Regions from separate parts of the Streptomyces sp. NPDC050658 genome, predicted to be linked through region 1. Evidence: riboswitches for the same ligand, from Rfam matches in the RefSeq annotation. Region 1 holds a riboswitch; each other region holds the start of a gene.

Region 1 (4,696 bases):
CGTGCCCCGGCGAGGTCACCAGGACCAACTCCTCGACCAGGACGGGCTCGGCGGACACCGAGGCGGGCAGCGGCACCGGCTCTCCCGGTTCGTACGTATGGGTGAGCGCGAGGTCGACCTCACCCGCCGCCACCGCCGCGACACCGGACGGCGGCTCATAGCCGCGGACCGTCAGCTCGATGTCCGGATGGGCCCGGCGGAACGCGGTCAGCGCGGGCGGCACCAGATGGATTCCCGCGGTGGTGAAGGTGCCCACCCTTAGCCGGCCCCCGGACAGGCCGGCGAGCTGGGCCAGTTCATGCCGGGCCCGCTCCATCTCGGCGAGCACCCGGCGGGCCCGCGCGAGCAGCAGCTCTCCCGCGCCGGTCAGCCGCGCCCCGCGGTGGTGCCGCACCAGGAGCGCGGTCCCCGCCTCCCGCTCCAGCTTGGCCAGTTGCTGGGAGAGGGCGGGCACGGTGTAGCCGAGACGCTCGGCGGCGCGGGTGATCGAACCGGCCTCGGAGACCGCCACCAGTGCGGCGAGCCGCGTCGGGTCGTACATGGAGTCTCCGGTGTCTCCCGGTGCGGACGTGGGGGGAGGAGAGTAAACGGCTGCTTAAGGCAGGCCCAGGATATTCCACATACCTGCTGAAGGCAGAAGAACGGCAGGGTGGAGGCATGGACGCACAACTGGTCGCCTTCACCGGAGTCGCCGCGGGCATGGTCGCCATGCCGGGCGCCGATTTCGCCGTCGTGGTGCGCAACGCACTCGCCTCCCGCCGCGCCGGGGTCGTCTGTGCGATCGGTGTCGCGGGCGGGCTCCTGGTGCACACGGCGCTCGCGGTGGCCGGGGTCGCCGCCGTGCTCGCCGCGGTCCCCGCCCTCTTCCGGGCGCTGCAGATCGTCGGCGGCGGCTATGTGCTGTACCTGGGCTGCCGCGCCCTGCGCTCGGCGGTGCGGCAGCGGCGGGGAGCCGACGGGCGGGTGGGCCAGGCACCGCAGGGTGCGGGCGGCAGCCTGCGGCAGGGTTTCCTCACCAACGCCCTCAACCCCAAGGCGCCCATCACGTTCCTCAGCGTGCTGCCGCAGTTCGTGCCCGCGGGCAGCCCGGCGATGCCGCGGACGCTGCTGCTCGCGTCGATCATCGTGGCCCTCGCCCTGGTGTGGTTCCCGGTCGTCGCGCTCCTGGTGGACCGGCTGGGCCGCTGGCTGCGCAGACCGCGTACCGCCCGTGCCATCGAGGGAGCCACCGGAGGAGCGCTGACCCTGCTCGGCTCCGTGCTGCTCGTCGAGGCGCTGGTCGCCTGACCCGGGAGTGCGCCGAGCGTGACCTGGGAGTGCGCCGAGCGTGACCTAGGAGTGTGCCGAGCGGCGTACGAGGCGGGGGAGCACGCCCCACAGGCCCGCGCACACGGCCAGCGTGCCCGCGCTCGCGATCACCCCGCCGACGCGGCCCACCGACACGTCCACGACCAGGAGCACGGAACCGGCGAGGGCGAACATCAGGACCGCCATGCCGAGCCGCGCCAGATGCGAGGAGACCCGCACGATCAGCGGCTTGGAACGCTGCTGGAACAGCGCCCTGTGCACCGCGGCCGGCGCCGTGAACAGGGCGGCCGCGAGGACGGCGAGCAGCAGCGTCGTGACGTACGTGGCGCGCTGCACGGTGTCCAGGGACGGGAAGCGCGGGGTGAAGGCGAGGGTCAGCAGGAACGCGAAGAGGATCTGCACCCCGGTCTGTGTGACCCTCAACTCCTGGAGGATCTCCGAGAAGTTGCGGTCGGCGCGTTCGAAGTCGGTCTCGTGGCGGCTGTCGTGAGCGGCGCGTGAGCCGTTGTTGTCGGCCATGGCGCACGAGTATCCGTGTCGCGCGACGCCAAGCGCGGTGGGCGCGCCGGGCGGGCGACGCGGCAGCCGGGACGGCCGCGTCCCTCGCCCGGCGCCGGGTCAGCGGACCCTGCCGTACCAGACGCTCTTGGTCCAGATCTTCTCCAGACGGACCACGGTGTTCGACTTGGGCGCGTGCCAGATGCGGCCCTTACCGGCGTAGATGCCGACGTGGTAGACGTTCCGGCCGGAGTGGAAGAAGACCAGGTCGCCGCGCGTGCGGTTGGCCGCGGAGATGTGCCGGGTCTTGTTGTACTGCTGTGCGGCCGTGCGCGGCAGCTTCTTGCCCGCCCGCTTGAACGAGTAGAGGGTCAGGCCCGAGCAGTCGAACCGGTTCGGCCCCGCGGCTCCGTAGCGGTACGGGGAGCCCTTCTTCGCCGCGGCGATCTTCAGGGCCTTCGTCCCGTGTGTCGCGGCCTGGGCCTCCGTCGTGAGCCCGGGGGCCACGAGGGTGCCGCCGACGACGGCGAGCGTGAGGGCCGAGGCGGAGCCGGCCCTGGTGAGCAGCGACGGAACATGATTCAGCGCGGTCATGCGCAACCCTTCGTCAGCCGCCTGTGAAGGATGACCTGTCGGATTCGGGCTGACAAAGTTGCCCGGCCGCGTACTGCGGCTTCACCCCAAGGGCCGTTGTCCGGACGTCCGGACGGGCCCGTCGTGCCTGGGTCCTCCACTCCTGCCGGTGCACCGATGTCGACCGGTCATCCGGGCGGCGGCAGGACTCGGCGTCCGCCCGGACCGCCCCGCCGCTGTGGCGGGGGCTTGTCGTCGGAAGGGATCTTGACCCGTCAACAGCCCGAAAACCGAGCCGAAACGGCGTTTTGTGAGGCTCCTCACGGCTGAACCGTTCGGGTGGACAACGTCGGATAAGGCAACCCTTCGCGGGCCTCGACGATCGCTCTACCAGCACCGGAAGGAGACATTCCGGCCCTCGCGTACACCTCTGGCGCAACTGTGGCCGACTCCGTTGACGAGGACCTGCTACGCCGAACGAGGTAGCCCGTCTGGTCCGTTTAAGACCCGCCCCGGACGGCTACTGCGCTGCGGGGCAGCCGACTTGAGGGGGATTCAGGGGGATTCAGGACGACTGCCGGGGCGGGACGGTGACGCGGGAGGAACGCCGCTCCCCGTCGAGCACGCGCAGCGCGCGGGCCAACGTCGGTGCGTGCACGGCGCTCTCGCCCCGCTGGTGCATGAGCGTCAGCGCGTCGCGCAGTGCTGTGGCGCTGGAGACCAGCGCCTGGGCGGCGCGCAGGCCGCCGTAGGTGTCCGAGGCGCGGGCCGGATTGATCCGGCCGAGCAGATCGACCACTTCGAGATAGCGGTCGATCAACTCGCCCTCGGCGCGGGTGAGTGCGGGCAGCGGCGGCAGTTCGGGCGGCAGCATCGACGGCTCACCTCGCGTCCGGGACGCGCGCCGAGGACTTGCGGCTCGGCACGATCCGGTCGATCAGGCCGTACGCGACGGCCTCCGGGGCGTCGAGGATCTTGTCCCGCTCGATGTCCGCCGTGATGCGGTCGGGGCTCTGGCCCGTGTGCCGTACGAGGAGTTCCTCGAGGAGCGAGCGGGTGCGCAGGATCTCGTCGGCCTGGATCGCGAGGTCGGAGGTCTGGCCCTGGATCGGCTCGCTGATCGACGGCTGATGGATCAACACCCGTGCGCCGGGCAGGGCGGAGCGCTTTGTGGGCGTGCCCGCGGCGAGCAGCACGGCCGCCGCCGACGCGGCCTGTCCCAGGCAGGTCGTCTCCACGTCACAGGTGACGAACCGCATCGTGTCGTAGATCGCCGTCATCGCGCTGAACGAGCCGCCGGGGGAGTTGATGTAGAGCGAGATGTCGCGGTCCGGCGCCAGATATTCGAGGTGCATGAACTGCGCCATCACGTCATTGGCCGAGGTGTCGTCGATCGGGGTGCCCAGAAAGACGATCCGCTCCTCAAGCAGCTTCGAATACGGGTCGAGGGTCCGCTTCCCCGAGCTGGTGCGCTCGGTGAACTCGGGCAGGACATATCGGGCGGACGGTCGGTTCATGGCGCGTCACTCCTCATCACCGGGGCCGGATGCGCGGCCCGAGGCTTCTTGTATAAAATGTACAGGACGTACGTAACGCGTGCGGCATCGACGCGGGCTTGGGTGAACGGCCGGGTGACTGACGGCAGTTGTCTGGGGTACAGGGCGTGACATGCGAATGAGTCTGGTGGATGTGGGTTCGAGAACGGTCCGTCTGGTTGTCGCCGACGCGGTGGACGGGGTTCCACTGCCGGTGCACACGGCGAAGTGGCGGCTGCGGCTCTCCGAACAGGTCGAGCCGGCGGGGGCGATACCCGAACAATCGGTGCGGCAGCTGGTCAGAGCGGTCTCCGCGGCCGCCGAGACCGCGAGAAGATGGGGCGCAACGGAGCCGCTCGCCTTCGCCACGGCGGTCGTCCGCAACGCGCCGAACAGGCTGGAGGTCCTGCGGGCGGTACGGGCGGAGACGGGCATCCCGCTGTGCACCCTGCCGGGCGAGGTGGAGGCCGAGCTGACGTTCCTCGGCGCCCGGCGCTGGATGGGCTGGCGGGCCGGGCCGCTCGCCCTGTTCGACATCGGCGGCGGCTCGTTGGAGGTGGCCTTCGGGCGCGGCAGGCTGCCCGACTACGCGGTGTCGCTGCCGCTCGGCGCGGGGCGGCTGACGCGGGAGTTCTTCGGCGCCGAGGACCCGCCCGACGAGCAGAGCGTGAAGGCGCTGCGCCGCAAGGTGCGCCACCAACTGCGGGACGTGGCCGCGAGAATCCGCTGGGAGGGGCCGCGGACCGCGGTGGCGACCTCCCGCACCTTCCAGCAGCTGGGCC
Region 2 (4,696 bases), on a different contig from region 1:
CGTCGCCTTCGGGTTCGGCACCCACCTGTGCGCGGGCGCCTCGCTGGCCCGCCGCGAGGTGGAGATCGCCATCACCACGCTCTTCTCCCGCCTGCCCGACCTGCGCCTGGTGGGCAAGGCCGAGGAACTGCCCTTCCGCCACGAGAGCCTGGTGTACGGCCTGGACTGCCTGCCGGTGACCTGGTAGCACCACAGGTCCGCAACGCCGCGCCCGGCGGGTGCGGCACTGGTCCGTCCGTTGTGTGCGGTGGCGGACGGGCCAGTGCCGCGCCGCCGGGCCGCGGCATGCCCTGCCTCTCTTCTGTACGTCTCTTCTGTGTACGTCCGTCAGCGGCGCGCCCGCGACGGACGGCCGACCGGCCGTCGTGTCTGCCTGCGGACGCGGCGGCCGCAGCCGTGCCGGCCTCCGGGCAGACGGGCAGGCGGGCAGGCGGGCGGGCGGGCCCGCTCCAGCCCCCCTCAACCACAGGCCGACTGGCCGTCGACCGAAACCTGACCGGGTGTCAATCGATCCTCGAACGGGGGCGGGCAGAGTCGGAGCATCAACCTGCACGGGAAGGCAGAGGCAGGCAGCGATACCGGCGGAGCGGCCGGGCACCGGTGACACCGGACGCCCGCCACCGCGACCGGCCGGCTGCCGCCTCGGAGGCACTTGCCCGGACCGCCGCGATCCGGCGGGACCGGAAAGACCTCCCGCACCACACCAGCCCCCTCCGCCCCATATCTGACTTGCCTGCCGCGCCGGGATCCGGCCGGCGGGACGGATGTCCGCACGGTGAACGCGACCGGCCCACAAGGCCATCGAGCGCTGCCGCTCCACCCCGAGCGGCACTCACCGGCGGTCGGATCGGCCGCTGTGCGTCCGCACCTCCGCGACGCACGGCGGCCGACTTGCGTGCGCACACGCCATCCACCCCAACTCACCGGCAAGAAACGGGAGTTGACGGCTGCGCACCCGAGACATCCCCGACCGGGCTTCCGGCGGGTCTTGAGCGGTTCTCGACCGGACGGGAGCACGCTGGCCGGATCGGAACGCCCCGGGCGCGGTCCGGGGCGGCGTACCCCGACGAAGGGAGACCCGGTGAACGACGAGCCGGCGGATTACAGCAGGCCATTCCGACCCATCTCGCCCTATGCGCCGCCGCTGCGGCTGGCCGGCGCGGACGACGACGCGGCGGTCGCGGACGAGCCGCACATCGTCCGAGGCATCGACTGACCCCCCACCGGCGTGCCGGTGCAAAGGCCCGCTCAGCCCCGACGGTCCGCCAGGCCCTGGCGCCCGGCCCGGATCCGGTCGGCGCTCCACATGCCCACCCCCGCCAGCACGGCGACGGCGACGGCGTACAGCGGCAGCCACAGGGTCGTGGTGGCCGACAGGCAGTCGGCGACGGCGTCGTGGCGGTGGATGTCCTGGGCGCGGGCCAGGGCGGCCGGGTCGCGGCCGGCCAGGCCGGCGAGGGCGGCCTCGGTGCGGATGCTCTCGTAGGCGCCCAGCGCGGGACACCGCGCGCGGGTGCCCGGCATCGGGAACAGCCAGGCCCAGCGCTGCAGCAGGGGGGCCAGGGCGATCGCCGCGCACAGGCCGAGGACCAGGCAGTAGGCGGCGAGGTTCGCGGTGTAGGCGGAGCGCAGGCCGGGTGTCCAGGCGGGCCTGCGGTAGAGGCACAGGAGCACGGCCAGCAGTGTCACGCCGATGTAGGTGGCGAACCACTGCCAGGAGCCCTGGGCGAGCGCGGCGGTCAGCACGGCGCCGAGGGCGATGCCGATGACGCCGGACTGGTCGGGAACATGGCGGCGCGCGCCGGGCTGGTCCATGGCCTCTCCTGCCTGGTGTGGCCCTCAGCATCCCGGCGCACCGCCCCCGCGGCCCGCCGCCATGCCGCGCGGTGGCCCGGATGAGGCTCAGTAGGGGCCGTTGACGTTGTCGATCGATCCGTAGCGGTCGGCGGCGTAGTTGCAGGCGGCGGTGATGTTGGCGACGGGGTCGAAGCTGTCGGTGGAGGTGCCGGGCAGGTGGTAGGCGTCGAAGGTGGGGCCGATGACCTGGAGGAGTCCCTTGGAGGGGGTGCCCGCGGCGGCGTTGGAGTCCCAGTTGTTGATGGCCAGCGGGTTGCCGGAGGACTCGCGCATGATGTTGCGGTGGATCCCCTCGTAGCTGCCGGGGATGCCGTGCCGGGCCATGATGTCGAGCGATTCCCTGATCCACCCGTCGAGGTTGTCGGCGTACGCCTTCTTGGCCGCGGCGGGCTGGGCGGTGCTCTTGCGCTCGGAACGATCGGCCCGCTCGGAGGAGCCCCGCGAGCCGGCCCCCTCCTCCGCGCCGAGGGCGAGCTTGACCCCCGGCCGGATCAGCCGCGGATCATCCCCGAGCACGCTCCGGTTGTCCTGATAGAGCTTCTTCCAGCTGCCGTGCCGGGAGTGCTCACGGGCGATCTTGGTGAGGGTGTCGCCCGGGACGACGACGTAGCTCCCCGGGGCGGCGGACGGCTTGGCCGCCGGGGCCTGCGCCGCACCGGCAGCGGTCGCACCCAGGACCGGAAGAACGAGCACGGCCCCACCCGTGCCTGCGACGGCGATACCCCGCCTGAACGAACCGGACTTGGGACGACGGTGCTTTCCCTTTGCGGGCATGACGAATTCCTCTCCGTCGCCTGCGAGGTGAGCTGTCGGGTTCGGACGGGAGATGTCCGGCCGCCGCGAAAGCGACTTCACCCCGAGCCGCTCCGGAAACCGGACCGGCGGCCTACCTGGGTCCCCCGCTCCTGCCGGGCGCGAGTCAGTGAATGGGAAGGTAAAAGGCTTTCCGGCCGGCGGCAGGATTCGGCGTTCCGCCCGGATCGACGGTGACGCTAGGCGAGAAAACCCAAACGAAACAAGCCCCAAATTTGCAAAAGAAACGACCAAAGCGAACCCCCGACAACCGGAAACCCCCGCCCCCGCATGATCGAGAATCCCAACTTCTTTGCACGCAACGGAAATGACGCCGACCGGACGCCGGAAGCACGGCCGCCGCTGTGACCCGTTTCACCGAACGAAATGCAACCAGATATAAGACCCGAAGCCCCCAGGGATGCGCCATCCCACCCGTAGAGCGCTAGTCATAGCAAAAACCCGCATAAATCACCAAGCACACCCAAAGCCAATTTCCGAATCAATCGGACATACGGCGGATGTTGTCATCCATGAAAAAAGAGGCCCAGCCCATCGGCGGCTGACCACACCGCTGACACACGCACCGACATCGCTGCAACCGCGCGCCCACCAGCAGTGGCACCCCCCCGGCGCACGGACGCTTCCCGACCGCTCCCGAGCACCGCGGCACCCCCACCCCCTGACCAGGATGTACACAACCGTGCCACCTGATCACCGCAGCCCCTGCCAAGGAGCCACACCGGCCTCCACCTGAGTCCTGGACCGGTCCCCACACGGCGAGGCGACGCCGACCGACCCACCGACGACCCCCTCCGGACAGGCCGCCGCAAAAGCCCCCGCAAGCCGACCGACCAGAGCCGCCGCGCACGGATGCGGATCACCCGATGGCATGACCGCGTAGACACCGCGGGCCGGAGGATCGACCAGACCCACCGTGGTGACATCGGCCCGCAACGCACCCGCCAGCACCCCGGGAATCAACGCGATGGCATGACCGGTCGCCACCAGAGCCAGCTTGCCGGGCAGATCAGCCGCAGCGAGGTCGACACGGGCACTGACCCCGGCGCGGGCGGCATGCCGACGCAACAACGCCGCCGAACCATCGTTGTCCTCCACCCACGTCTGATCACCCAGCACCTCAATGGACACCGGCCCACCCCCGGCCCGCGGATGACCCAGCGGCAGCGCGACGACCATCGCATCCAGCCCCAGCAACCGATGCTCGACCCGAGGATCATGAGGCAGCCCCGGCGGAGCATCCGTCACCACGGCAACATCGAGATCACCGGCAACCACACGCTCGTACAGCGAAGCACTCAGCCCCGGCAACAGACTCCACCGGACAGCCTCACCCTGCTCCAGCAAAGCCCGCAGAGCCTCCGGAACAACCCCCGCGGCAAGAGAAGGAGTCGCACCGACCGCCAGCACCCGACCCAAACCCCCCTCACCCGTATCCCGCGCGGCCCGGACCGCCCGATCGGCCTCGTTCAGCGTGACCAGAGCATGACGCCGGAACACCTCACCGGCCGACGTCACACGCACACCACGCGCATGACGCTCCATCAACGGCACACCGACCTGCCGCTCCAGCCCGGCGATCTGCCGGGACACCGCCGACTGCGTGTGATGAAGCTCGGCAGCCGCCGCCGACAACGACCCCAGCCGACACACCGTCACGAAGGTCCGCCACACCGTCAAATCCATGCCGCCCAGTATGAACAGCCGATATGCGAACCACGCAGAACAGCCATGCGACACCTGCGCTTGTCGCAACCATCCGGATCCACCACCGTGACGCACATGACCACACCGCACACGATCGCCGTCCTGGGCCTGGGCCGGATGGGCACCGCGATCGCAACACGACTGGCCGCCCAAGGCTGGCACGTCACCGGCTGGACCCGCTCAGGGCGCACACCAGACACCATCACACCCACCACCGACCCCAACGACGCCGTCGCGCAAGCCGACCACGTACTCCTGGCCCTCTACGACGGCCCAGCCTGCCGACAAGTCCTCCACACCATCCGCGACGCACTGCGAA
Region 3 (4,696 bases), on a different contig from region 1:
CTCGTACACCCAGGGGAAGGCCGCGGCGCGCACGGTCGCCGAGTACGAGGCGTACGCGACGTCACTCGCCCTGCTCCGGCACCGGGGGCGCCGCGGCCGGGCCGGCGCCGACTTCGTCGTACGGGAGAGAGAACTGCTGCACGCGCTGTGGGAGCGCCGCGAGACCGCACGGCCCGCGCTCGCCTACGCGGCGCGGGCGACGGCCCCGGTGCTCGTGCCGATGCCGCCGCCGTACGGGTACTACGGCGCACAGGGAGCGCATCCGGCGCACGGCCCCCAGGGCTACGCCTACGCCCAGCCGATGCCGGCCTACCCCGCGTACGGGGCCGCGTATCCGGCGTACCAGACCCCGTACCCGCCCTACCGGCGTTGATCAGGCGGAAGCCGTCGTCAGAGCGCTGATCTCGGCCGGGGTCAGCTCAAGCTCCGCCACCGCGAGCAGCGCGGGCAGCTGCTCGACCGTACGGGCCGAGGCGATCGGCGCCGCCACGGTCGGCTGCGCGGCGAGCCACGCGAGGGCCACCGTCGCGACCTCGGCGCCGCGCGCCGCCGCTATCGCGTCGAGGGCGGCGAGCACCCGCACGCCCCGCTCGGTCTCCAGGTGCTTGCCCGCGCCCTCGGCCCGCGCGCTGTCGACCTGCGCGCCCGGCCGGTACTTGCCGGTGAGGAAGCCGGAGGCGAGCGAGTAGTACGGGACGGCGGCAAGGCCGGAGCGCGAGGCGACGTCCTGCAGCGAGCCCTCGTAGGTGTCGCGCGAGACCAGGTTGTAGTGCGGCTGGAGCGCCACATAGCGGGCGAGGCCCTCGCGGTCGGAGAAGTCGAGGGACTCCTGGAGGCGCTCGGCGGTCAGGTTGGACGCGGCGATGGCGCGCACCTTGCCGGAGTTCACCAGTTCGTCGAGCGCGCCGATGATCTCCTCGACGGGGACGCTCGGGTCGTCGAAGTGCGTGTAGTAGAGGTCTATGTAGTCGGTGCCGAGACGGCGCAGCGACTCCTCGGCACCGGACTTGATGGTGCTCGCGGACAGGCCCTTGTAGTCCGGGTGGGCGCCGACCTTGGTGGCGACGACGACATCGGAGCGATTGCCGCGCGCGCGGAGCCAGTTGCCGATGACGGTCTCGGACTCGCCGCCCTTGTTGCCCGGCGCCCAGGCCGAGTAGACGTCGGCGGTGTCGACGAAGTTGCCGCCCGCCGCGGTATAGGCGTCGAGCACGGCGAAGGACTGCGCCTCGTCGGCCGTCCAGCCGAAGACGTTGCCGCCCAGGGCGAGCGGGAAGACCTCGAGGTCGGAGGGGCCAAGCTTGCGTAGAGAAGTCATACGGGGCTCAACACGCCTACGGAGGCTGGCATTCCGTACAGCGGGATCCGAGTTCCGCACCGGCTCGGCTCGTGGGCATGCGAAGCCGGCAGCCCTGACGTCGGGGGGTTGCCGCCAGGACCGCCGGAGTTGATGGGGTGCCGCAGAGGGACCGGCCCTCAACCAGAGGGGATTCCTCAGAGGGACCGGCCCTCGGTCAGAGGCTTTTCCTCAGAGGGACTGACCCTTGCCCCGCAGCCACGCCGCCGGGTCGACCCCGGTGTCGTCGCCGCCGGGGTGGATCTCCAGGTGGAGGTGCGGCCCGGTGACATTGCCGGTGGCGCCCACGCGGCCGATGGTGTCGCCGGTGGTGACCTTCTGGCCGACGCTGACGCTCATCGAGGACTGGTGGTTGTACCAGATCTCCGTGCCGTCCTCGAGCTCCAGGATGGTGCGGTAGCCGTACGCCCCCGCCCAGCCGGCCTCCTTGATGGTGCCGGTGTGGATCGCCTTGAGGGGCGTACCCGTCGGCGCCGCGAAGTCGAGGCCGGTGTGGTAGCCGGAGGACCACATGGAGCCGGGCTGACCGAAGGTGCTGGTGAGCGTGTACGAAGCGAGGGGCAGGGTGTAGCTCTTGGCGAGCTTGGCCAGGCGCTCGGCCTCGGCCTTGCGCCGGGCCTCCTCTTCCGCCTTCTTCTTGGCGGCGGCCTTCGCGGCGGCGATCTTCTTCTCGGCCGCGGACTGCTCGGCGGCGGCCTGCGCGGCGGCCTTCTTGACGGCGGCTTCCTCGGCCGCCTTCTGGACCGCGTCGTCCGCCTGGTCCTGCTGGTTCTCGGCCTGCTCCATGATGCGGGCCCGCAGCGCCTCGCCCGCGCCCGTGGTGCCCTGCTGGGCCTCCTCGGCGCTGACGCCGGCGACGGAGAGCGGGGTGGCGCTCGCGACGCCCTCGCCGGAGGAGCCCGACTCGTCGGAGTCATCGGATATCAGCGAGCCCACGCCGGGAAGCGACTTGGCCTCCGGCAGCGAGTCCGTGACGGCCGAGATGTCCGGCATCTCGATGGAGACCGGGGGCTTGCCGCCCTGCGCGGTGGCGATGCCGCCCGCACCGACGGCGGCGATGACGCCCACGCCGAGCACGGTGGAGCTGCGGGCGAGTCCGCCGCCGCCCCTCTTGTGGACGCGGTGCCTGCCGCGGACGGGACGAATGGACTCCTCGGTGGGGTTCCACTCCTCCCAGGGCTCTTCGTCGTACGCACCGATCTCGTCGTCATTCGGTACGTAAACGGCTTGGGGGGCAGGCCGGTTGGACGCCACTGGGGCGCGCTCCTTTCCTTCCTTCTCGCCTACCGGGTTAGCTGACGGGTTCGGAGCAGGAAGGTCTCCTACGAACATCTGGCACGGATGCACAGATGCCCGATTCACCCCAATTGGTGGTTCCCCGGCTCCCTTTCGGGATTAGGCGCGTGCGCACGGAGCCGCCTCGAGTGACGGCTGGGACGACCGCGCTGCGTTATCGAACGTTAATAGACAGCGGTGCCGTATTCCAAGCCGTTCCGACTGATCGTTAACGCCTTTGGCCTGTACTTAACGGGACACCGAGGGCCGGAACGGGGCGAGTTGGCCGCACTTTTTCGCCCACCGGACCTTCACATCTCCTTGACAGTACGTCAGTTGTTATGCGGAGTGGTGTCTTTCAGTCACGGCCCGTGACATCGTCCCCAGGGCCCGGCCCGGCGTCCGGCGCCTCCGGCCGCCGAACCGCGAGCAGCGCCATGTCGTCGGTCCCGCCGCCGCCCGTGTGCCGGCGCACCTCCTCGACGAGCGTCGCGAGGAGTACGTCCGGTCCGTGCGGGCCGGGGAAGATCCGGCCGCCGAGCCGGGCCGCCGGGTTGTAGAACTCGCCGCGGATGTCCCGCGCCTCCGAGAGCCCGTCGGTGTAGAGCAGCAGCATCGCCCCCGGCGGGAACTCCGCCTCGTCGGCACGGTCCGGCCAGGCCCCCAGGTCACCCATCCCCAGCGGCAGCGCGGGCTCCCCCGGCGACAGCACGCACAGCCGTCCGTCACCGCGCAGGAGCAGCGGCTCGGGATGGCCCCGGTTGACGATGCGGATGACTCCGTCGCCGTGCGGGATCTCCGCGATGACGGCCGTGGTGAACCCCTCGAACGCGTCGAGTCCCTCGCGCCGCGTGCCCTCCCGCGCGAGCGCCCGCTCCAGCCGCTGTGCCACCGCCTCCAGCGTCGCCTCCTGCTCGGCCGCCTCGCGGAAGGCCCCGATGACCACGGCGACGGCGGCCACCGCGCCCATCCCCTTGCCGCGTACGTCGCCGACGATCAGCCGTACGCCGTGCGGGGTGTCCTGGACGGCGTACAGATCTCCCCCGATGAAGGCGTCGGCCTCCGCGGCCTCGTAGCGGGCGGCGACGTCGAGCCCTCCGATCCGGTGGTCGGGCTGCGGCAGGACGGCGCGCTGGGCGGTCTCGGAGATGGAACGGGCGGAGGCCAGCTGCTCGTCGCTTCTGCGTACGACACGGTTGATGAGGACGGCCAGCACGGCGACGGTCACCACGGTGAGCAGCTCGGTGACGGCCTCCACGTCGGTCGTGGTGCTGTTGCCGAAGTGCAGGGTGAGCACGGCGGCGCAGGAGGCGGCCCCGATGAGGCTGGTGCTGTGCAGCGAGTAGAAGGGGGCGGCGATCAGCGGGGCGGCGGTGAAGAGGGGAGCCGCGGTGAACTCCGGGGGCGTCGAGACGTCGTACACGACCCCGATGACGAGCAGCAGCCACGGCAGGAGCCGCACCAGGGCCCGCTCGTGCCGGACGTCGGGGCCTTCCCTCGGACGTCCTTCTCGCTGCCCCACCGCTGTCTCCCGCCGAAGTCCGCGCCCGGGACCAGCCCCATGACCGCACCTGTCCAGGCTTCCCGGAGCGGCGGCGGGCGGCGAGCGGTGTGGGCCGATCGGATGAAACGTGGGGGATACGGGAGAACGCCGAAGGCCCGGATCCAAGATCTGGATCCGGGCCTTCGGTCTTTAGTAGCGGGGACAGGATTTGAACCTGCGACCTCTGGGTTATGAGCCCAGCGAGCTACCGAGCTGCTCCACCCCGCGCCGTTGAAATGAACAGTACGCCATGTGGCGGGGTAAAAGCGAACCGGTTAACCGGCAGGGGCGCGGCTCACGCGTTCTGGGCATGCGTAAGGGTCTCCCAGGCCACGAACAGATCGTCCGTGCCCTCGGGCCGCCGCCGCTCCGTGAACTTCTCCGTCTCCGGAAGATCCAGCTTCAGCCGCTGCCCCAGGTGATTGAGCCCGACCTCGGTGTCGGGCCCCATGTCGCGCTGCACTTTCCCGCCGCACAGCCATTTCGGTGCCTTCGCGCCCAGCTGGTACTTGGAGTGGAAT
Region 4 (4,696 bases), on a different contig from region 1:
TCGGCGACCCGCAGCTGGCCCTCACCGCCGTCCAGCGGGTCCTCGACGTGACCGCGGAGGAGGTGCGGGAGGCCGCCGCGGCCCGGCTGCGCCCGGACAACCGCGCTGTGCTCGTGTACGAACCCGCCGAGAGCACCGAGAGCGCCGAGCCCACCGCCGCTGCCGACGGCTCCGAAGACGCAGCCGAAGGCACCGAAGAGGAAGAGGAGGCGGCGAAGTGACCGAGGCCGTCGCGACCATGGAGTTCCACCCCCGGCCCCAGGCCGGCACCGCCAGGCCCTGGGCCTTCCCCGCCCCCGAGCGCGCCACGCTGGCCAACGGCCTCACGGTGCTGCGCTGCCACCGCCCCGGCCAGCAGGTCGTCGCCGTGGAGATCCACCTGGAGGCGCCGCTCGACGCCGAGCCCGCGGGCCTCGACGGCGTCGCCACCATCATGGCGAGGGCCTTCACCGAAGGCACCGACAAGCACTCGGCCGAGGAGTTCGCCGCCGAACTGGACCGCTGCGGCGCCACGTTGGACGCACACGCCGACCACCCCGGCGTCCGGGTGTCCCTCGAAGTCCCGGTCTCCCGGCTCCCCAAGGCGCTCGGCCTGCTCGCCGACGCCCTGCGGGCCCCCGCCTTCGCGGACAGCGAGATCGAGCGCCTCGTGGCCAACCGCCTGGACGAGATCCCGCACGAGGCCGCCAACCCGGCGCGCCGCGCTGCCAAGGAGCTCTCCAGGCAGCTCTTCCCGGCCACCTCGCGCATGTCGCGCCCCCGCCAGGGCACCGAGGAGACGGTCACGGCCATCGACTCGGCCGCGGTGCGCGCCTTCTACGAGAAGCACGTCCGTCCCGCCACGGCGACCGTCGTCGTCGTGGGCGACCTGACCGGCACCGATCTGGACGCCGTCCTCGCCGACACCCTCGGCGCCTGGACGGGCGGCACGGCCGAGCCGCGTCCGGTGCCGCCGGTGACCGCCGACGACACCGGGCGCGTCGTCATCGTGGACCGCCCCGGAGCCGTCCAGACGCAGCTCCTGATCGGCCGTATCGGCGCCGACCGGCACGACCGCGTCTGGCCCGCCCAGGTCCTCGGGACGTACTGCCTGGGCGGCACCCTCACCTCCCGTCTGGACCGCGTCCTGCGCGAGGAGAAGGGATACACCTACGGTGTACGGGCGTTCGCGCAGGTGCTGCGCTCCGCCCCGGACGGCACCGGCGCCGCGATGCTCGCCATCAGCGGCTCCGTGGACACCGAGTCGACGGGCCCGGCCCTCGGCGACCTGTGGAAGGTGCTGCGCACTCTCGCCGCCGAAGGCCTCACGGACGCCGAGCGCGACGTGGCCGTGCAGAACCTGGTGGGCGTGGCCCCGCTCAAGTTCGAGATGGCGGCGTCCGTCGCGGCCACCCTCGCCGACCAGGTCGAGCAGCACCTGCCGGACGACTTCCAGGCGCAGCTGTACCGGCAGTTGGCCGCGACCGGCACCGTGGAGGCCACCGCCGCCGTCGTGAACGCCTTCCCGGGCGACCGGCTCGTGACGATCCTCGTCGGCGACGCGGCGCGGATCGAGGAGCCCGTCAAGGCGCTCGGCATCGGCGAAGTGAGTGTGGTCACGGGCTGAGTTCCGGCACGGACCGGTGCCGGTAGGGGCTGAGTGACAGTCAGGACATAACGGGACCCCAGTGGCGAGAATTGGCCACTGGGGTCCTCATATGTCCGAATTGACATGGAGGTTACGTGTCTGACCTGTGGCGTGCGCTACAAAACCTCTGATCCGTTTGGCGATGGAAAGACGCCCCGCTTAGCGTCTGGTCCGACTGTTCGTCATGCAGTACGCCGCACCCGCGGCACCGGACAGTCATCGCCGAGTCCCCGTACGGCGCGAGCCAGGGGAGCCGGGGACCCACATGTCCCCTGGGGTGAATCGGGCACCTTGCCGCCAGGCGAGGAACCCGTAGGAGACCTTCCTGCTCCGAACCCGTCAGCTAACCCGGTAGGCGAGAGGGAAGGAAAGGACCAGCCGCTTCATGGCGTTCACCCGTGCCACCGGGAAGCACCGTCGCCCGAGCCGCCTCACGCGTACCACCGCGAACGTGGCGGGCGTCGCAGCCCTCACCACCACCGGTGTCATCGGAGGCCTGGCCGCTCCGGCGCTCGCCGCCGACGACGCGGCGGTCGAGGCCACCGGCCTGACCCAGGCCATCTCCGTGGGCGACTCGCTCGCCGCGAGCATCGACGCGCAGGCCGCCGCCCAGCAGCAGGCCGCCGACGACGCCGCTGCCGCCAAGAAGGCCGAAGAGGCCGCCAAGAAGAAGGCCGCCGAGGCCAAGCGCAAGGCGGAGGCCGAGGCGAAGGCGAAGGCCAAGAAGGAGCGCGAGGCCAAGGAGCGCGCCGCCCGCGAGGCCGAGCGCAAGCGCCTGAACAGCTACGTCTCCCCGATCACCGGCTCGTACGTCTCCACGGGCTACCAGACCGGCGGCGCCATGTGGTCCTCCGGCAGCCACACCGGCGTCGACTTCCACGCCGCGTCCGGCACCACGGTCCACGCGGTCGGCTCCGGCACCGTCGTCGAGGCCGGCTGGGGCGGCGCCTACGGCAACAACGTGGTCATCAAGATGAACGACGGCACGTACACCCAGTACGGCCACATGTCGTCCCTCAGCGTCACCGTCGGCCAGGCCGTCACGCCGGGCCAGCAGATCGGCCTCTCCGGCTCCACGGGCAACTCCAGCGGCCCGCACCTGCACTTCGAGGCCCGCACCGGCGAGGACTACGGCTCGGACATCGACCCGGTCGCCTACCTCCGGTCGCACGGCGTCAACGTCTGATCTCATTCTCCGAAAGCCCCGGCTCGTCACGAGCCGGGGCTTTCGCCGTTCCGGTCTTCCGGCACTTCCGGTCTTCCGGCCCTCCAGCCCTGCCTTTGGCCAAAAAATATCCATGGATTCCGGCCCGCCGTCGGAAATTCTGTCACTCTGCAATAGAGTCACTGAACGAGCGTCAATCGACCGCGTTTCGTGGGGATTAAGGCGGAGGTCAGTCATGCGCATTCCCGCGCACTCGGTATGCACGGCCATTCGGGACGACATCGTCTCCGGTGTCTACGAACGGGGCGGCCGGCTCACCGAGGAACTGCTCGCGCGCCGCTACGGAGTCTCCCGCGTCCCGGTGCGCGAGGCGCTGCGCACCCTGGAGGCCGAGGGGTTCGTCGTCACGCGCAGGCACGCGGGCGCGTGCGTCGCGGAGCCGACCGAGCAGGAGGCCGCCGACCTCCTGGAGATCCGCATGCTCCTGGAGCCGCTCGCCGCGGCTCGCGCCGCCCAGCGCCGCACGGACGCCCATCTCAAGGTCCTGCGCGGTCTCGTCAGGCTCGGCCAGGAGCGCTCGCGGCGCGGCGGGAGCGAGGATCTGCGCTCGCTGGGCGGCTGGTTCCACGAGACGCTCGCCCAGTCCTCCGGCAGCCCGGGCCTGACCGCCCTGCTCACCCAGCTCCGGCACAAGATCGCCTGGATGTACGTCGTCGCATCGCCCGCTCTGCCCGCGGAGTCCTGGGCGGAACACGCCGGGATCGTCGACGCGGTCGCCCGCGGGGACGCGGAACGGGCCAGGGCGCTCACCGCGCAGCACACGGAACGGGCGACGGCGGCGCACCGGCTGCGATTTCCGCCGCGGGCGGGCGTGAGGGATTCGCAACATGCCGTAAACACGGTGAGCCTTCAGACTTAACGAGGGCGCCGTATACAAAGAGGTGTCAATTGGGCGGCTAATTCCGCTGCCCTGATTTCGCGACCTTTGGCTGCGCGCGGCCGGGATTTCCCGTGAAGGGCGTCCGGGCTTTCTTGCGAATGCACGGAAGGGCCCGCCCCCTTTTACGGGGCGGGCCCTTCCGCGTGCGCGTACGGCAGTCGTCGTCAGACGGTCTCGGGGAGTTCCTCGAGGCCGTCCGCGACCAGCTTCGCCAGGCGGTCGAGGGCGGCGTCCGCACCCTCGGCGTCGGAGGCGAGCACGATCTCCTCGCCGCCCTGCGCACCGAGGCCGAGCACCGCGAGCATGGAAGCGGCGTTGACGGGGTTGCCGTCAGCCTTGGCGATCGTCACGGGGACGCCGGCGGCGGTGGCCGCGCGGACGAAGATGGAGGCGGGTCGGGCGTGGAGGCCCTCGGCCCAGCCGACGTTGACGCGGCGCTCAGCCATGTGTTGCTGCCCTTCCAGGTGTCTCACAGTTGTCTAGACCAGTCTCTCATGCCGTCGCGAGTGCTCCGCCGGCCGCAGGTCCGTCTCCCGTCGACGGTACCCGGCCAAGACGGCCGCGCGACCCGTACGCTTGCCCCATGCAGACCCCGTCGGACCGGCACGCATACCCCGCCCACTGGGAGGCCGACGTCGTGCTGCGAGACGGGGGAACGGCCCGGATCAGGCCCATCACGGCCGAGGACGCGGACCGTCTGGTCAGCTTCTACGAGCAGGTCTCGGACGAGTCGAAGTACTACCGCTTCTTCGCCCCCTACCCCCGCCTGTCCGCCAAGGACGTGCACCGCTTCACCCATCACGACCACGTGGACCGGGTGGGACTCGCGGCCACGGTGGGCGGCGAGTTCATCGCCACCGTGCGCTTCGACCGCATCGACGAACGCGGCATGTCCGCGAGCGCGCCCGCCGACGAGGCGGAGGTCGCCTTCCTCGTGCAGGACGCCCACCAGGGCAGGGGAGTG

The links. A riboswitch is a leader RNA that binds a small molecule or an ion and turns the genes downstream of it on or off. The one in region 1 is predicted to bind cyclic di-AMP.
Positions count from the first base shown of each region.
Region 2: it holds a riboswitch for cyclic di-AMP, as region 1 does, so the genes downstream of both, ACIBKX_RS39650 (LysM peptidoglycan-binding domain-containing protein) here and ACIBKX_RS16835 (C40 family peptidase) in region 1, are expected to answer to the same signal.
Region 3: it holds a riboswitch for cyclic di-AMP, as region 1 does, so the genes downstream of both, ACIBKX_RS21320 (M23 family metallopeptidase) here and ACIBKX_RS16835 (C40 family peptidase) in region 1, are expected to answer to the same signal.
Region 4: it holds a riboswitch for cyclic di-AMP, as region 1 does, so the genes downstream of both, ACIBKX_RS30625 (M23 family metallopeptidase) here and ACIBKX_RS16835 (C40 family peptidase) in region 1, are expected to answer to the same signal.

Region 1 is NZ_JBITGM010000004.1:266,875-271,570, reverse strand. It holds gene ACIBKX_RS16850 (LysR family transcriptional regulator) at 1-541, opposite strand, end outside; gene ACIBKX_RS16845 (LysE family translocator) at 658-1,287, shown strand; gene ACIBKX_RS16840 (DUF6328 family protein) at 1,333-1,827, opposite strand; gene ACIBKX_RS16835 (C40 family peptidase) at 1,927-2,400, opposite strand; cyclic di-AMP (ydaO/yuaA leader) riboswitch at 2,404-2,575, opposite strand; gene ACIBKX_RS16830 (hypothetical protein) at 2,945-3,253, opposite strand; gene ACIBKX_RS16825 (ATP-dependent Clp protease proteolytic subunit) at 3,261-3,896, opposite strand; gene ACIBKX_RS16820 (Ppx/GppA family phosphatase) at 4,048-4,696, shown strand, end outside.
Region 2 is NZ_JBITGM010000020.1:1,981-6,676, reverse strand. It holds gene ACIBKX_RS39665 (cytochrome P450) at 1-187, shown strand, start outside; gene ACIBKX_RS39660 (hypothetical protein) at 1,082-1,216, shown strand; gene ACIBKX_RS39655 (hypothetical protein) at 1,249-1,815, opposite strand; gene ACIBKX_RS39650 (LysM peptidoglycan-binding domain-containing protein) at 1,903-2,631, opposite strand; cyclic di-AMP (ydaO/yuaA leader) riboswitch at 2,636-2,792, opposite strand; gene ACIBKX_RS39645 (LysR family transcriptional regulator) at 3,364-4,356, opposite strand; gene ACIBKX_RS39640 (nuclear transport factor 2 family protein) at 4,453-4,696, shown strand, end outside.
Region 3 is NZ_JBITGM010000006.1:20,098-24,793, forward strand. It holds gene ACIBKX_RS21310 (PrsW family intramembrane metalloprotease) at 1-373, shown strand, start outside; gene ACIBKX_RS21315 (aldo/keto reductase) at 374-1,318, opposite strand; gene ACIBKX_RS21320 (M23 family metallopeptidase) at 1,529-2,611, opposite strand; cyclic di-AMP (ydaO/yuaA leader) riboswitch at 2,623-2,769, opposite strand; gene ACIBKX_RS21325 (PP2C family protein-serine/threonine phosphatase) at 2,991-4,154, opposite strand; tRNA gene ACIBKX_RS21330 (tRNA-Met) at 4,330-4,403, opposite strand; gene ACIBKX_RS21335 (alginate lyase family protein) at 4,471-4,696, opposite strand, start outside.
Region 4 is NZ_JBITGM010000010.1:221,655-226,350, reverse strand. It holds gene ACIBKX_RS30635 (pitrilysin family protein) at 1-221, shown strand, start outside; gene ACIBKX_RS30630 (pitrilysin family protein) at 218-1,606, shown strand; cyclic di-AMP (ydaO/yuaA leader) riboswitch at 1,838-2,000, shown strand; gene ACIBKX_RS30625 (M23 family metallopeptidase) at 2,013-2,813, shown strand; gene ACIBKX_RS30620 (GntR family transcriptional regulator) at 3,028-3,711, shown strand; gene ACIBKX_RS30615 (HPr family phosphocarrier protein) at 3,897-4,178, opposite strand; gene ACIBKX_RS30610 (GNAT family N-acetyltransferase) at 4,316-4,696, shown strand, end outside.